DNA from 4 places in the Streptomyces sp. NBC_01012 genome. Region 1 is predicted to be linked to each of the others. Evidence: riboswitches for the same ligand, from Rfam matches in the RefSeq annotation. Region 1 holds a riboswitch; each other region holds the start of a gene.

Evidence for each region. A riboswitch is a leader RNA that binds a small molecule or an ion and turns the genes downstream of it on or off. The one in region 1 is predicted to bind thiamine pyrophosphate.
Region 2: linked by a shared signal. The riboswitch ahead of thiC (phosphomethylpyrimidine synthase ThiC) and the one ahead of OG623_RS02850 (purine-cytosine permease family protein) in region 1 are both predicted to bind thiamine pyrophosphate.
Region 3: linked by a shared signal. The riboswitch ahead of OG623_RS08615 (thiamine ABC transporter substrate binding subunit) and the one ahead of OG623_RS02850 (purine-cytosine permease family protein) in region 1 are both predicted to bind thiamine pyrophosphate.
Region 4: linked by a shared signal. The riboswitch ahead of thiO (glycine oxidase ThiO) and the one ahead of OG623_RS02850 (purine-cytosine permease family protein) in region 1 are both predicted to bind thiamine pyrophosphate.

The regions. Positions count from the first base shown of each region.
Region 1 is NZ_CP108688.1:645,757-649,961, reverse strand. Features, by position in the region: gene OG623_RS02855 (protein kinase domain-containing protein) at 1-1,098, shown strand, start outside; gene OG623_RS02850 (purine-cytosine permease family protein) at 1,280-2,680, opposite strand; TPP riboswitch at 2,671-2,765, opposite strand; gene OG623_RS02845 (TetR family transcriptional regulator) at 2,894-3,580, opposite strand; gene OG623_RS02840 (shikimate dehydrogenase) at 3,720-4,205, shown strand, end outside.
Region 2 is NZ_CP108688.1:3,786,405-3,790,609, forward strand. Features, by position in the region: gene OG623_RS17090 (DUF885 domain-containing protein) at 1-40, opposite strand, end outside; gene thiC (phosphomethylpyrimidine synthase ThiC) at 204-2,012, opposite strand; TPP riboswitch at 2,005-2,138, opposite strand; gene OG623_RS17100 (YibE/F family protein) at 2,210-3,565, shown strand; gene OG623_RS17105 (SsgA family sporulation/cell division regulator) at 3,582-4,019, opposite strand; gene OG623_RS17110 (IclR family transcriptional regulator) at 4,121-4,205, opposite strand, start outside.
Region 3 is NZ_CP108688.1:2,003,425-2,007,629, forward strand. Features, by position in the region: gene OG623_RS08610 (ABC transporter permease) at 1-579, opposite strand, end outside; gene OG623_RS08615 (thiamine ABC transporter substrate binding subunit) at 651-1,745, opposite strand; TPP riboswitch at 1,819-1,935, opposite strand; gene rlmN (23S rRNA (adenine(2503)-C(2))-methyltransferase RlmN) at 2,010-3,116, opposite strand; gene OG623_RS08625 (phosphatidate cytidylyltransferase) at 3,212-4,205, opposite strand, start outside.
Region 4 is NZ_CP108688.1:5,910,838-5,915,042, forward strand. Features, by position in the region: gene pknB (Stk1 family PASTA domain-containing Ser/Thr kinase) at 1-174, opposite strand, end outside; gene OG623_RS26590 (thiazole synthase) at 302-1,096, opposite strand; gene thiS (sulfur carrier protein ThiS) at 1,099-1,359, opposite strand; gene thiO (glycine oxidase ThiO) at 1,356-2,558, opposite strand; TPP riboswitch at 2,556-2,668, opposite strand; gene OG623_RS26605 (NAD(P)/FAD-dependent oxidoreductase) at 2,751-3,989, shown strand; gene OG623_RS26610 (Rv2175c family DNA-binding protein) at 4,062-4,205, shown strand, end outside.

The sequences.
Region 1 (4,205 bases):
AAGCTGCACGCACCCCGCCTGATCCGGATGTACGACACCCTGACGATCGACGACCCCAGCCACCCGGACCTCGACGGCGCCACGGTCCTCGTACTCGAACGCGCCGAGGGCTCTCTGGGCGCCGCACTGGAACACGAGCCGAAGCCGAAGGCGGGTCCCGGGCTGCTCGCCCAGATCTGCGAGGGCCTGCACCAGCTGCACCATGCGGGCTGGGTGCACGGGGACCTCAAACCCGCCAACGTGCTGTTGCTCAAGGGCGGTTCGGTGCGGCTCGCCGACTTCAACATGGCCGCCGAGCTGGAGGGCACCCACGCCTACGCGCCCGCCTTCGCGACCCCGGACTACACACCGCCCGAGCTCCTCTGGCCGGAGGTCGACGAGCGGGGCACGCAGATCCGGCCCTCCGCCGACGTCTGGGCCTTCGGTGTCCTCGCCCACACCGTCCTGACCGGTACCTTTCCGCTGCCCGGAAGCACGACGGAGGCTCGCTGTGACGCGGCCACGCGCTACGCGCGCGGCACCGAGGAACTGCGACTGTCCCCCGAACTCCCGGACGGCTGGCGGCATATCATCACCGACTGCCTCGCCCGCACCCACGCCGAACGCATCGGCACCGAGGCCCTGCTGCGACAGGTGGAACAGGCGGCCGGTGCCGCCCGTTCGGCCCGGCTGCCGCGACTGCGCCCCCGGCGGTGGGTTCGGCCGGCCCTGGGCGCGGCGCTGGTGGTGGTCGCGCTGGGCACGGCGACGACGATGACGTACACCCTGCGGGACTCGCCCCCGGCGTCCGCGGTTCCACCCACGTGTGAGAAGCCCGCCGTGTACGAGGACGACACCCACGGCCGCGGCTACACGGCGGGCTGGAGCGGCACGTGGGACTTCACCGTCAGGAAGGGCGACGGCGGCAGCCAGGTACGCGAGCTCCAGTGCCTGCTGAGGTACCTGCACGACATCACCGAAGTCGGCGAGGTGGACGGCGACTTCGGCCCCCTGACCCACGGGGCCGTCGTCACCTTCCAGAAGCGGGCGGGACTGGATGCGAACGGGATCGTGGGGCGGACGACGTGGCAGGCGCTGCGGAAGTCCGAGAAGGTCTGAGGGACCGCTCCTGGCCGGGTGGCGGCCCGGCCAGGAGCAGTTGACCCATGTGTTGGAGCCGATGCCGTTCTTCACGAAGGTGGAAGTCGAGCCGAAGGTGTACGCGTGGCCGCGCTCGCGGCGACCCAGCCGCAAGAACGTCGTCGACCTGACGGCAGCTGCGGCGATCACCTTCCGGCCGTCAGCCACGGTGGCGCAGTCGCAGCGGGGTGTACACCGTCAGAGCCACGAGGAACGCCACCCCGTAGGCGACGTCCGCCCCGTGCAGCGCCTCGGCGACCGGGCCCACGTACAGGCTGGTGCTCATGAACGGCACCGCCGCCGCGAAGGCTACGGCGAAGGCGGTGAGCGCCGGCCACCACGGCTGTCGGTGGATGCTCTCGGCGGCCAGGTCGATGGGGGAGTGGCCGCGGTCCCTCGCCCGGACGAGCCAGTCCACGGCGACGATCGCCACGAACCCGGGGATCCAGTAGCCGACGAGAAGAAGCACGTTCTGGAAGCGTGTCGTGGTGTCGGCCGCGTGCATCCACAGCACGAGCGGGAAGCCGAGCGCTGCGGCGAGTGCCGCGGCGACGGGGCGAGGCAGGCGGACGCCCATGGTCTGCAGCGCCAGCGATCCGCTGTAGTCGTTCATGGCATTGCTGCACAGCGCGGCCAGCGCCACGGCGAGCAGCCCGAACGCTCCGAGCGCGCCCCCGCCCAGCAGGGTGTCGATGCCGCGCGCCGTCTGGTCGGTGAAGACGGACGCGCCCCACAGACCGAGGGCCTGGACGGCCACGAAGGAGGTGCTGACCCCGAGCAGCGTGCACCAGAACATGCGCGGCCGGGACGCGGTGCGCGGCAGATAGCGGCTGAAGTCGCTGGCGTACGGGGCCCAGGACAGCGCCAGGCTCAGGGCGATGGTGCACGTCAGGACGAACGCCCCCGCCCGGTCCGCGCCGTGCACGGTGCCGGTGGCGACGGGACGGACACCGTCCAGCAGCTTCGTGGACAGGACCGCGAAGGCGGCCGCGAGGGCGAAGGTCATGACGGTCTGGAGCCGGTGGATCACCTCGTACCCCAGGACGCCGAGGGCACCCTGGGCGGCCATCATGACCAGCACCCCGAGCCAGAACGGCCAGCCGCACAGCTGGGCCAGCGCGTCCCCGCCGAACAGGCCGATCAGCGCGTCCCAGGCGATCGACGACAGCCACTGGAGTGTGCCCGGCAGCACCACACCACGGCCGAACGCCAGCCGTGACAGCGGAAGTTGCCCGGAGCCGGTCTGGCTTCCCCAGGTACCCAGATACGCGGTGGGCACGGCGCCCACGAGGGTGCCGAGCACGACGGCAATGAGCGCCGTGGTGAAGTCCAGGCCCAGTGCGATACCGACGGTGCCGGTGAAGACGCCGGTCATCGTCAGGTTGGGGGCGAACCACACGGTGAACAGCCGTCCGGGCCCGCCGTAGCGACGGTCCTCGGGAACCGGGGCTATCCCGTGCGCCTCGATACGCAGATCACCTGGGGCGGTGGGCATGCGCCCGTCGAAAGGGTGCTGCGGCTCCGTGGCCGCGCGCTCGTCCTGGGTGTACGGCAATGACATGAAGACATCCCTCCGCCAGTGCTAACTGGTTCAGGTTCGACGGGTGTGTTCTCAGCCCCTGTGCGGGGCACCCCGTGTCCGGTGCGGCGGCCAGAATAGCCGGGTGCGCGTGGAGCGCGATGAGGGGGGCGGGCGGGACGATGAGCGCGCACCGGAAGCCGCCGTGGCCCGGTGCAGCTTCAGAGGTCCCGGGTCAAGGGCAAGGGGTGACGGTCATGGGGTGACGGTCACGGGGCCGCGGGGTGTGGACGGGGCGGTGAGGTAAGCGATGATCATGTCTGCGAGCATGTTCCGGTAGTGGTCCCGGCTGTCAGGGGCCACCAGGTCGCGGCCGAACAGCGCGCCGAACGTGTGCCGGTTCGATACGCGGAAGAAGCAGAACGAGCTGATCACCGCGTGTACGTCGATGGCGTCGACATCCGCGTGGAACAGCCCCGCTTCCCGACCGGACTTCAGGATGCTCTGCAGCACCCCGGCCGCGGGGGAGCCGAGTCGGCTCAACTTCTCGGAGCCGATTATGTGTTCCGCTTCGTGGATGTTCTCGATGCTGACGAGCCGGATGAAGTCGGGGTGCGCCTCGTGGTGGTCGAATGTCAGCTCGACCAGTCGGCGGGTGGCGGCGACGGGATCCAGGTGCTCGACGTCCAGCTCGCCCTCCAGCTGACGGATCTCCGAGTAGGCCGCTTCCAGCACCGCGGTGAAGAGCTGTTCCTTGCCGCCGAAGTAGTAGTAGATCATCCGCTTCGTCGTGCGCGTGAGGGCGGCGATCTTGTCCACCCGTGCGCCCGCGTAGCCGTCCCGGGCGAACTCCCTGGTCGCCACCGCGAGGATCTCCGCCCTGGTGCGGGCCGCGTCGCGCTGACGCTCCGCGGGCGGCGCTGACTCCTGGGCGCTGGACATGTCCTGCTCCTCCGGTGCGTGGTGAGTGTCCCGTGATTGTAGGAGCGGGCCGTGCCTGGATCTTTCGGCGCGAGGGCTTCTCGACTCGGCCCGCTCTTGCTATAAGTAACGTACTAGTTCGTACATTACGGAGGTGCAGGTGACCGCAGGTGCGTATCTGGTCGGGCTGATCGGCGCGGGCATCACCACGTCGCTCAGCCCCGCTCTGCACGAACGTGAGGCGGACCGGCAGGGACTGCGGTACCTGTACAGGCTCCTGGACCTGGATGCCCTTGGTACCGGCCCCGAAAGGGTGGGCGACCTCGTGCACGCGGCCCGCGACCTCGGGTACGACGGGCTCAACATCACCCACCCCTGCAAGCAGACGGTCATCCCGTACCTGGACGCCCTCGATCCGCAGGCGGAGTCGCTCGGCGCCGTGAACACCATCGTCTTCCGGCACGGGCGGGCCATCGGGCACAACACCGACGTCACCGGCTTCGGCGCCGCGTTCTCCCGCGGACTGCCCGGTGCGTCCACCTCGCACGTGGTCCAGCTGGGAGCGGGTGGCGCCGGGGCGGCCGTCGGCCACGCCATGCTCGCCCTCGGGTGCCGACGCCTGACCCTGATCGATACCGACGAGCCG
Region 2 (4,205 bases), 3.1 Mb from region 1:
TGTCGGCGATGCTGCGCGGGGTGACCGATTCGATGGGCATGGGGACATCCTGACGCGCCGCAGGTCCCCGCGCCGGGCTCTCGGACAGCCGGCCGTCCGGAACCCAGGGAACCGGACCACGCCCGTGGGCGGCGCCCTCCGGGAGGCGCTGTTCCGGAGGGGCTTCGTCCGCCCCACCGGAACAGCGCCTGCTCCGCAGGGTGTCAGTCGGCCAGCGGGAGGTACACCCGGTTGCCCCTGGCCGCGAACTCCTGGGACTTCTCCGCCATACCGGCGAGCGCCTCCGCGTCGAACTCGGTGTCGACGACCGTGGGTCCGACGCCGTGCTCCCGCCGGATGTCGTGGGAGATCTTCATCGAGCAGAACTTCGGCCCGCACATCGAGCAGAAGTGTGCCGTCTTCGCCGGCTCGGCCGGCAGCGTCTCGTCATGGAACTCCCGTGCGGTGTCGGGGTCGAGCGCCAGGTTGAACTGGTCCTCCCAGCGGAACTCGAACCGCGCGTCCGACAGCGCGTCGTCCCACTCCTGCGCCCCGGGATGCCCCTTGGCGAGGTCCGCGGCATGGGCGGCGATCTTGTACGTGATGACACCCGTCTTCACGTCGTCGCGGTCGGGCAGCCCCAGGTGCTCCTTGGGCGTGACGTAGCAGAGCATCGCAGTCCCCCACCAGGCGATCATCGCCGCGCCGATGCCCGAGGTGATGTGGTCGTACGCGGGCGCGACGTCCGTGGTGAGGGGGCCCAGGGTGTAGAACGGGGCCTCCTCGCAGATCTCCTGCTGGAGGTCGATGTTCTCCTTGATCTTGTGCATCGGGACATGCCCGGGGCCCTCGATCATCGTCTGCACACCGAACCGCTTGGCGACGGTGTTGAGTTCACCGAGCGTCCGGAGCTCGGCGAACTGCGCCTCGTCGTTGGCGTCGGCGATGGAGCCGGGGCGCAGCCCGTCACCCAGCGAGTACGTCACGTCGTACGCCGCGAGGATCTCGCAGAGCTCCTCGAAGTGTTCGTAGAGGAACGACTCCTTGTGGTGGGCCAGGCACCACGCCGCCATGATGGATCCGCCGCGCGAGACGATTCCGGTCTTGCGGCGGGCCGTCAGCGGGACGTACGGCAGCCGGACGCCGGCGTGCACCGTCATGTAGTCGACGCCCTGTTCGGCCTGCTCGACGACGGTGTCCTTGTAGATCTCCCAGGTCAGCTCCTCGGCCCGGCCGTCGACCTTCTCGAGCGCCTGGTAGAGGGGGACCGTGCCGATCGGCACGGGGGAGTTGCGCAGGACCCACTCGCGGGTGGTGTGGATGTTGCGGCCGGTGGAGAGGTCCATGACCGTGTCGGCGCCCCACGTGGTGGCCCAGGTCATCTTGTCCACCTCCTCCTCGATGGAGGAGGTGACCGCGGAGTTGCCGATGTTGGCGTTGACCTTCACCAGGAAGCGCTTGCCGATGATCATCGGCTCGATCTCCGGGTGGTTGACGTTGGCGGGCAGGACGGCCCGGCCCGCCGCGATCTCCTCCCGCACGACCTCGGGTTCGACGTTCTCCCGGATCGCCACGTACTCCATCTCCGGGGTGATCTCCCCCCGGCGGGCGTACGCGAGCTGGGTGACGGGACCGCCGTCCCGGCTGCGGCGCGGCTGCCGCGGGCGCCCGGGGAAGACCGCGTCGAGATTGCGCAGGCCGCCCCTCGGGGAGGTGTGCTTGAGCCCGTCGTCCTCGGGGCGCACGGGGCGGCCCGCGTACTCCGCGGTGTCCCCGCGGGCGGTGATCCAGTGCTGTCGCAGCGGGGCGAGCCCCCGGCGTACATCGGTGTCCGTGGTGGGGTCGGTGTACGGCCCCGACGTGTCGTACAGCGTCACGTCCTTGCCGTTGGTGAGGTGCACCTGGCGGACCGGCACCCGGAGATCCGGGCGTGAGCCCTGGATGTATCCCTTGTGCCAGCCGATGGACTTCCCGGCCTCGTCGTTCTGCGCGTTCCGCTTCGAGGCAGGCGTGCGTGCGTCCGCTGTGGTCATGAGACCTACTCCCTACGCCGGCATTACCCGGTAACAGGTTCGGCGGTCGGCGCAGCGTGTCCCGTATGGATATACGGAGGTCAGCGCCCTCTCAGCCCGGTGCTCCGAGCTCCCGCGTGTACAAATGCGTCCCCACGCTAACCCTCGTTCTGGCGCGCTGGCCAGAGGGCCTCCCCGGTTCTTGGGATGATCGCCGGGTGACGTCCCCTCCGAGTGCCCCCGAACCCCACGGCCCCGCATCAGGCAGCACCCAGAGCCATGCGCATGGCCACACCCACAGCCACGGCCCCGCAGCGCCGGTGTCCAAGCACCTTCGCAAGGTCATCGCGGCTGTACTGATCCCCTTCGCCGCCGCGGTCGTCGTCGGCCTCGTGGCCTTCTGGCCCGGCGGTGCGCCGGCCCATGAACGCACGGGTGTCGGCTTCGACCGGCAGACCCAGGACGGGCGGGTCACGAAGGTCGTGTCGGTCAACTGCGCGGATGTCAACGCCTCGCAGGTGCCGGCGACCGGCGACACGTCCACCGCGGCCGGTCAGGAAGCGGTCAACGAGCAGACCGGGAAGTGCAAGAAGGCCACGGTCGAGGTGACCAGCGGTAAGGACAAGGGCCGTACGTTCGTCGAGGTCGTCCAGCCCGACGCCCCGCGACAACTGCGCGAGGGCCAGGGGGTGGTCGTGGCGTACGCTCCCGACGCGCCCCGGGACCTGCAGTATTCGGTGACCGACGTGGACCGCGCGTTCCCGATGGCTCTGCTCGCCGGGATCTTCGCCCTCGCGGTGATCGTGGTGGGCAGACTGCGCGGACTCATGGCGCTGGTCGCGCTCGCCGTCTCCTTCGCCGTGCTGACCCTGTTCATCCTGCCGGCGATCCTCCAGGGCTCCAATCCCCTGGTCGTCGCGGTGATCGGGGCGAGCGCCATCATGCTGATCGCCCTCTACACCTGCCACGGACTGACGGCCCGCACCTCCGTGGCCGTCCTCGGCACACTCATCTCGCTGGTGCTGATCGGGCTGCTGGGCTCGCTCTTCATCGGCTGGGCCGTCCTGTCCGGGAACACGGACGACAACACCGGTCTGATCCATGGGCTCTACCCGGACATCGACATGAGCGGCCTGCTGCTCGCCGGTGTGATCATCGGCTCGCTCGGTGTGCTCGACGATGTGACCGTGACCCAGACGTCGGCGGTCTGGGAGCTGCACCAGGCCGATCCGGCCATGGGCGCGCGCGGCCTCTACCGGGCGGGTATCCGGATCGGGCGCGACCACATCGCCTCGGTCGTCAACACACTCGTACTCGCCTACGCCGGCGCGGCTCTTCCGCTGCTGCTGCTGTTCTCCATCGCGCAGAGCAGCGTCGGCACGGTGGCCAACAGCGAGCTGGTCGCCGAGGAGATCGTCCGTACCCTGGTCGGATCGATCGGGCTGGTCGCCTCGGTACCGGTGACGACGGCGCTCGCTGCCCTGGTGGTCTCCGCGGACCGCACGGGGCTCGGCGCGGGAGCCGGAGCTCCTGCACCCGCGCGGACCGGGAGGGGACGGCGCCGCAAGGCGTGAGCCGGACCTTCCTGTTTCAGCCGGCGTTCTGCTCCTTGGCGAGGATGCGGCCCAGCGCCTCTTCCAGATTGCCGTCGAAGTCACCCAGCGTGTGCTCCTGCCCCAGCGGCACCAGCTTGTCCGTACGGTCGAGAAATGCCACAAGAGGTGCCGTGCCGGCCCTGAAGAGCGCACGGTCCGCACCGACCTGAAGGCGGATGTGTACATCCGACAGCCCTTCGGGCTCGGTCGGGCCGATGTGCACATCGCCGTCGCCGCTGGGGCTGTTGAGACCGTCGAGCAGTAGCTCACGGCCGAATGCCCAGGTGACGGGGGCGTCACCCGGCAGGTGGAAGGTCATCCGGATCGCGTACGGATCACTGACCTCGTACCGGAGCTCCACCGGAATACGGAAGGAGAGCTCCTCGGAGACGAGGAAGCTCATCATGACCTCTGCTTGAACCGACTCGCGCATCGTTCAACCCCGCAGTAGATGAAACTGGCCAGGAATGATCCCCCATGGCCCTATTGACGCCATCGTGGTGCACGCGATAGCAGATCACAAGGAGTGATTTTTCAGATACTGATAGAGAACACGAACGAGCGCAAGAGAGTCGTCACTTCGCAGCGTAGTTGTTCGACTGCGGGGCGCAACCGTTCT
Region 3 (4,205 bases), 1.4 Mb from region 1:
GGTGAAGAGGAACACCATCAGAGCCGCCGCGGCGACGGCGGGCGCCAGCGCGGGCAGCGTCACTCGCCGCCAGGCGGCGATGCGGCCGGCCCCGAGCACCCGGGCGGCCTCCTCCTGGCGGGGGTCGAGCTGGGACCACAGGCCGCCGACGGTCCGTACGACGACCGCGTAGTTGAAGAACACATGGGCGAGCAGGATGGCCCACACGGTCGTGTCGAGCCTGACGCCCCAGAGCTCGTCGAGGAACCCGCCGCGTCCCAGCAGCGCCAGGAACGCCGTACCCACGACGACGGTCGGCAGGACGAACGGCACGGTCACGACGGCCCGCAGGAGCTGTTTGCCGGGGAACTCGAAGCGGGCGAACACATAGGCGCCCGGCAGTGCGATCAGCAGGGTGAGCACGGTCGACGCGAGGGCCTGCCAGGTGGTGAACCAGAGGACGTCGAGGATGTCGGACCGGCCCAGCACCGCGCCGATCCGGCCGAACTGCCAGTCGCCTCCGGACTTCAGCCCCCGGCCGACGATCGAGACGACCGGGTAGGCGAAGAACAGGCCGAAGAACGCGACGGGCACGGCCATGAGGCCGAGCCGCACCGCGTTCCCGCGTGCGTTCCCGCGCCCCGCGTTTCCCCGGCGAGCGGGCCGCGCGGCTACTTCACGACGAGCGAGGACCATGACTGGACCCACTGCTCACGGTTCTTGGCGATCTTCTCGGGGGACACGGTCGCCGGCTTGTCGACGGTCGCTCCGAACTCCGTGAAGAGCTTCGGCAGCTTCGCGTCCTTCACCACCGGGTTCACGAACATGTTCAGCGGCATGTCCTCCTGGAAACGCTTGCTGATCAGGAAGTCCAGCAGCGCCTTTCCGCCCGCCTCGTTCTTCGCGCCGTCCAGCAGACCGGCGAACTCGATCTGGCGGAAGCAGGTGCCGGTGGCGACGCCGGTCGGGGCCTCGGTCGGCTTCGGATCGGCGTACTCCACCTCGACGGGCGGGCTGGAGGCGTACGAGACGACGAGCGGCCGGTCGGCCTTGGCCTTCTTGCCGCCTGCGGAGCCGGAGAACTCCTCGTTGTAGGCCTGCTCCCAGCCGTCGACGACCTTGACGCCGTTGCTCTTCAGCTTCTTCCAGTAGTCCTGGTAGCCGCTCTCACCCTGGGTGGCGACCGTGCCGAGGAGGAAGGCGAGTCCGGGCGACGACGTCGCGGCGTTCTCGGTGACCAGCAGGTTCTTGTACGCGGGCTTCAGCAGGTCGCCGAAGGTCTTCGGCGGGTCGAGCTTCTTGTCGTCGAAGTACTTCTTGTCGTAGTTGACGCAGATGTCGCCGGTGTCGACGGGCGTGACGCGGTGCTTGTCCGCGTCGAGCTGGGTGCCGGTGTCGACCCGGTCGAGGCCCTTCGCCTCGTACGGCGTGAAGAGGTCGTTGTCCAGGGCGCGGGAGAGCAGGGTGTTGTCGGCGCCGAAGAACACATCGCCGCGCGGGGAGCCCTTGGTCAGGATCTCCTGGTTGAGCGCCGCACCGGCGTCCCCGCTCTTGAGCACCTTGACCGTGTAACCGGTCTCCTTCGTGAACGCCTTCAGGACGGCGTCCGAGGCGTTGAACGAGTCATGGCTGACGAGCGTGACGGTCCTGGAGCCGGCCCCCGTGTCGCCGGAGGCCTTGCCGTCGGAGCCGCCGCAGCCCGCTAGTGTGCTGACGCCGAGGGCGGCGGCGAGCGCCGTCGCCGCGTACTTCGTCGTGGTGTTCATGGTGTTTTCCTCCTGGAGGTGACCAGGAAGAGACGCGGCCCCGCCCGCTCGGTGAGCGGGCAGGGCGCAACAGCTTGAGTAAGGTCCGAACTTCCTACCCGGAATGACCCGGGCGAGGTTCAGAGGGTCTGCGGCCGACCTGTACTCGGTGCCGCACTCTCAGCGCTGTGGCGCTCCCCTGTCGGAATATGAAGTTGATTTCCGGGCCAGGCTACACCGGCCGGATCACGCCGGACCGGCCGGATCACGTACGCCCGGACCGCCTCAGCGCTCGGCCGCCGCCAGCTGCCCGCAGGCCCCGTCGATCTCCTGGCCGCGGGTGTCGCGGACGGTGACCGGCACACCATGGGCGGCGATGGCCTCCACGAACGCCTTCTCGTCCTCGGGCCGTGACGCGGTCCACTTGGAGCCCGGGGTCGGGTTCAGCGGGATGAGGTTGACGTGCACCCGCTTGCCCTTGAGCAGCCGGCCGAGCCGGTCGCCGCGCCAGGCCTGGTCGTTGATGTCGCGGATCAGCGCGTACTCGATGGAGATACGGCGGCCGGACTTCTCCGAGTACTCCCACGCGGCGTCCAGGACCTCGCGGACCTTCCAGCGGGTGTTCACGGGCACCAGGGTGTCGCGCAGCTCGTCGTCCGGGGCGTGCAGGGAGACCGCGAGACGGCACTTGAAGCCCTCGTCGGCGAAGCGCAGCATCGCCGGGACCAGGCCCACCGTGGACACGGTGATCCCGCGCTGCGAGAGCCCCAGGCCGTCCGGCTCGGGGTCCGTCAGCCGGCGGATGGCCCCAACCACGCGCTTGTAGTTGGCCAGCGGCTCGCCCATGCCCATGAAGACGATGTTGGACAGCCGCGCGGGGCCGCCGGGTACCTCGCCGTCGCGCAGGGCGCGCATGCCGTCCACGATCTGGTGCACGATCTCGGCCGTCGACAGGTTGCGGTCGAGTCCCGCCTGCCCGGTCGCGCAGAACGGGCAGTTCATCCCGCAGCCCGCCTGGGACGAGATGCACATGGTCACCCGGTCCGGATACCGCATGAGGACGGACTCGACGAGCGTGCCGTCGTGCAGCTTCCACAGCGTCTTACGGGTGGTGTCGTCGTCGCAGCTGATGTGGCGCATCACCGACATCAGGTCGGGGAACATCGCCTCGGCGAGCTTGTCCCGCGACGCCGCCGGAATGTTGGTCCACTCCGCCGGGTCGTGGGCGTACCGCGTGAAGTAGTGCTGTGACAGCTGCTTGGCACGGAAGGGCTTCTCGCCGGTCGCGGCGACTGCTTCCTTGCGCTCGTCGGGTGTGAGGTCGGCGAGGTGCCGCGGCGGCCGCTTGGCTCCACGGGGCGCGACAAACTGGAGTTCTCCGGGCTTAGGCATGGTTCTTCCAGTGTCGCAGACGTACGAGTAAGTCCGACCGGCCCCGAGGACCCGCCCCGAGGACCGGCCGAGCGGGCAGGCCCCTCAGGGCGTGATCAGCCGGATCCGACGAACAGCACGAGCAGCAGCCATACGACCGGGGCGCTCGGCAGGAGCGAGTCGAGCCGGTCCATGATGCCGCCGTGGCCGGGCAGCAGCGTGCCCATGTCCTTGATCCCGAGGTCCCGCTTGATCATGGACTCGCCGAGGTCCCCCAGCGTGGCGCTGGCGGCGACGGCGAGGCCCATCAGCAGACCCTGCCACCAGCTCCCGTCGTCGATCAGGAACTCCATGCACAGGGCGCCGGCGACCATCGCGAAGGTGACCGCGCCGATCAGGCCCTCGCGGGTCTTCCCGGGGCTGATGCGGGGTGCCAGCTTGTGCGTACCGAAGCGCCAGCCGACGGCGTACGCGCCGGTGTCGCTGACCACGGTCAGCAGGAGGAAGGTCAGCACCCGCCAGGCGCCGTCGTGCGCGGTGAGCATCATCGCGACGAACGTGGCCAGGAACGGGACGTAGAACACGGCGAAGACACCCGCCGTGACGTCCTTGAGGTAGCCCTCCGGGGGCTCCGTCATCCGCCAGACGAGCACCGCGAGGGCCGTGAGCGCCATCGCGACCCAGGCCCCTTCGGCCTCCCGTACATAGCCGGCGACCACCATCGCGGCGCCACCGACGGCGAGGGGCACCAGCGGGGCGTTGATGCCCTTGCGCTCCTTGAGCCGGGAGGTGAGCTCCCAGAGCCCGACCACCACCGCCAGCACGATCACACCGACGAAGACGGCCTTGACGATGAAGAGGGAGCCGACGACCAGAGCGCCGAGGCCGACACCGACCCCTATGGCGGCGCGCAGATCACGCCCCGCACGCTTCTTGGGCGGCGGGGTGGACGGCGGCGGGGTGGACATGGGCTCCTGCGGCTTCTCGTCACGGAACAGGGGGCCGCTGATGCGCGCGGCGTCCCCCCTCCGGTCGTCGCGGTCGTCAGCGTCTCTACCTGCGTCGGGAGCGTCCGGCACGATGGGCATGGGCCGAGTCTGCTGGGCGCCG
Region 4 (4,205 bases), 5.3 Mb from region 1:
CGCCGCGTCGGTCGCCAGCGCCGGATGCATCACCTTGAGGGCGAGCACCCGGTCGAGCCGGGTGTCCATGGCCCGGTAGACCGTGGCCATGCCACCGACGGCGATGCGTGCGTCGATCCGGTAGCGGCCGTCGAGCAGCTGCCCGACGAGGGGGTCCTGGAGGGTCGTGTCCACGGTGCGAGTCTACGAGCTGCCACGGACACGACGGGATGGGCCAGGTGTTCCGGGGACCGTTCCGGTGCCGAGCCGTGACAGGGACATGTGCATGTTGTGACGGGAGGGAGCCGCGGCTGCCCGGACCTCAGAACGCCGGGCGCTCCGGATCCAGCACCGCGCGGCCCGCCACGGGTGAGGACGCCTCGGCGAAATGACGGCGCGGGATGCGTCCCGCCCGGTACGCCAGGCGCCCGCCGTCCACCGCGTGCCGCATCGCCGCCGCCATCAGCTCGGGCTCCTGCGCCCGGGTCACCGCCGACGCGAGCATCACGGCGGCACAGCCCAGCTCCATCGCCAGCGCCGCGTCCGATGCGGTGCCCGCGCCGGCGTCCAGGATCACCGGGACCCCGGCCTGCTCGACGATCAGCTGGAAGTTGTGCGGATTGCGGATGCCGAGCCCGGAGCCGATGGGGGAGCCCAGCGGCATGATCGCCGCGCACCCCACGTCCTCGAGCTTGCGGGCCAGGACCGGGTCGTCATTGGTGTACGGCAGGACCGTGAAGCCGTCGTCGACCAGGATCTCGGCGGCGTCCAGCAGCTCGACGGGGTCGGGCAGCAGGGTCCGCTCGTCGGCCACGACCTCCAGCTTGATCCAGTCGGTGCCCAGCGCCTCCCTGGCCAGCCGGGCGGTGAGCACGGCCTCGCCCGCCGTGAAGCAGCCCGCCGTGTTCGGCAGGACCTGGATGGAGAGGCGTTCCAGGACGGAGAGCACGGAGCCCTGCACGGTCGGGTCGAGCCGGCGCATCGCCACGGTGGTCAGCTCGGTGCCCGAGGCGATCAGGGAGCGCTCCAGCACATCGAGGCTGGGCGCCCCGCCCGTTCCCATGATCAGCCGGGACGAGAACGCGGTGGGCCCCAGGGTGAAGAGATCGTCGGACATGGTCAGCCTCCCTGGACCGCGGTGAGGACCTCGACGCGGTCGCCGTCGGCGAGCGTGGTGGCGGACCACTGTCCACGCGGGACGACGGCCTCGTTGACCGCGGCGGCGACCCCGGAGGGCGCGGTGGTCAGCGCCCCGACCAGGGTGTCCAGCGCGGTGCCCACGGGGACGGCGCGGTCTTCCCCGTTGACGGACACGGACACGGATGCGGATGTGGAGGCGGACACGGATGCGGGACCGGTGGCGGGCACGGGCTGTGTCATACGGGCTGCTCCTGCGACGCGTGGGCGGTGTCTTCGGGGGAACGTGGCCTGGCGTCCGCGGCGAAGCGGCGCGGCGAGAAGGGGCGGCCGAGCTCGGGCAGCTCGCTCGTGGTCAGCACCTCGGCCATCACCTCGCCCGTGACGGGGGTCAGCAGCACCCCGTTGCGGTGGTGCCCGGTGGCGAGGTGCAGACCGGGCAGCGCGGTGGGGCCCAGCAGCGGCGCGTTGTCGGGCGATGCGGGGCGCAGACCGGCCCGGGTCTCGGTCAGCGGGAGCTCGGTGATGCCGGGCACCAGCTCATGGGCGTCCCGCAGCAGCTCGTACACCCCGCCGGCGGTGACCGTGGTGTCCCAGCCCAGCTCCTCGGTGGTCGCACCGACCACCAGCTCGCCGTTGGCACGCGGGACCAGATAGACATGGCTGCCGCGTACGACGGCCCGCACGGTCCTGCTCAGGAAGGGGGCGTACGCGGGCGGCACGGTCAGCCGCAGCACCTGCCCCTTGACCGGGCGTACGGGCGGCACGACCGACTCGGGCAGCCCTTCCAGCCGGCCGCTGAGGCTGCCGCCCGCGAGCACCACCTGGCCTGCGGCGAGCCGCGTACCGTCCGCAAGGACGACGCCCGTCGCCCTGCCGTCCGTGACGGAGAGCCGCTGGACCCAGGCGCGGCGGAAGTCCACCCCCGCCCGCTCGCACGCGGTCAGCAGGGCCGAAGCCAGCCGCCTGGGGTCCACCTGGTGGTCGCCGTCGACCCGCAGCCCGCCGCGAACGCCGGGGGCGAGCATCGGCTCCAGCCGGCGGCACTCACGGCCGCTCAGCCACTCGGACTCCAGCCCGGATCGCTGCTGCAGCGCGTGCAGCTCCCGCAGATGCGCCCGGTCGTCGGAGTCCAGCGCGACGGACAGGGTGCCGCAGGCACGGAAGCCGGTCTCCTGCCCGCTCGCCTCCTCCAGCTCGGCGACGAACGCCGGATAGCGCGCCGCGGAGGCCACGTTGAGGCCGAGCAGCGTCTGCTCGCCGTAGTGGAGTTCGGTGACGGCCGCGAGCATCCCGGCCGCGACCCGGGCCGCGCCGCCGCCCGGTCCCGGATCGGCCAGCGTGGTGCTCAGACCCTGCTGGGCGGACCGCCAGGCGGTCACCAGACCGATGATGCCGCCCCCGACGACCAGGACGTCGGAGCTGCTCGTGGAGATACGCATGGGCGTCCAGCCCCTCCCTTCGCCGGCATGACCCGGATCAGGTTCGTACGGTCGGAGGCCGGTCAGCCTCCCTCTCAGCCCGGTACGTCCGGGCTCCCGCGAGTCTCTTACGGTGGCCAGCCTAGACCCCGCCCCCGACAGCCGGACACGGGCCCGGGAACCGGCGCCCCTTCAGGTCATTAGGGTGGACGGGTGAGCGAGCAGACACCGGAACCGGCACCGGGACAGCCGGCGCGCGCCGTCGTGATCGTGGGCGCCGGCATGGCCGGTGTGCAGACGGCCGTGGCCCTGCGCGAACAGGGCTTCACGGGCCGGGTCACCGTGATCGGCGCGGAACCGCACCAGCCGTACGACAGGCCGCCGCTCTCCAAGGCGATCCTGCTCGGCGAGGCGGAGCACTCCGCCTTCGACATCGACTTCGAGGCCCTGGACATCACCCTGCGCCTGGGGCTCCATGTGACCGGCCTGCGCGCCGGCGCGCACGAGGTGGACACCCTGGAAGGCCCCGTCCCCTACGACGCGCTGGTCATCGCCACCGGCGCGGAACCCGTCGCACTGCCCGGTTCCGACGGCGTGCCCGGTGTCCATCTGCTGCGCACCCTCGACGACGCCGCGCGGCTGCGGCCCATCCTCGACCAACAGCACGACGTGGTCGTCGTCGGAGCGGGCTGGATCGGCGCCGAGTTCGCCACGGCGGCCCGCGCCGCCGGCTGCGTGGTCACCGTCGTGGAGGCCGCGGACCGTCCCCTGGCGGGCACGCTGCCCGCCGAGGTCGCCGCGCCGATGACCCGCTGGTACGCCGAGAGCGGAGCCGATCTCCTCACCGGCGCCCGGGTCGCCCGCGTCGGACAGGGCGCCGTCCATCTGTCGGACGGCCGGGTGATCCCCGCGGGGGCGGTGGTCGTCGGCATCGGCGCCCGGCCCGCCACCGGGTGGCTCGCGGGCTCGGGCATCGAGCTCGGCCCGGACGGCTCGGTCGTCGCGGACAGCTCGCTGCGCGCCTCGCTGCCCGATGTCCACGCGGTGGGCGACTGCGCCTCCTTCCCTTCCGCCCGCTACGGCGAGCGGCTGCTGGTCCATCACTGGGACAACGCCCTTCAGGGGCCCAGGACGGTCGCCGCCGCCCTCGCGAGCGGTGAGGCGGGCACGTACGACCCGGTGCCCTACTTCTGGTCCGAGCAGTTCGGCCGCTTCGTGCAGTACGCCGGCCATCACGCCGGAGCCGACACGCTGCTGTGGCGGGGCGACCCGGCCGAGGCGTCCTGGACGGTGCTCTGGCTGCGGCAGGGGGTGCTGGTCGCCGTACTGGCCGTCAGCAGGCCCCGTGACCTGACACAGGGGCGCAAGCTCGTCGAAGCGGGGGCGCGCATCGATCCGGCGCGGGCCGCGGACTCCTCCGTACCGCTGAAATCCACGGTGCGGAACGCCTGAGGGCACCGACCACCCGCCTCGTACGCCCTGCCCGGCTACCGACTGTCGGTCCGGGATGGCACGCTTGTCCTTGTGACCGAGATTGACGCAAAGATCGATGCTCTCGTCCCCGCCTGGCTCCACCTTCCCGACATCGCGGAAATGCTCGATGTCGAGGTGACGCGCGTACGGCAGCTGGTCAAGGAAGGCCAGCTGATCGCCGTGCGACGTGGTGAG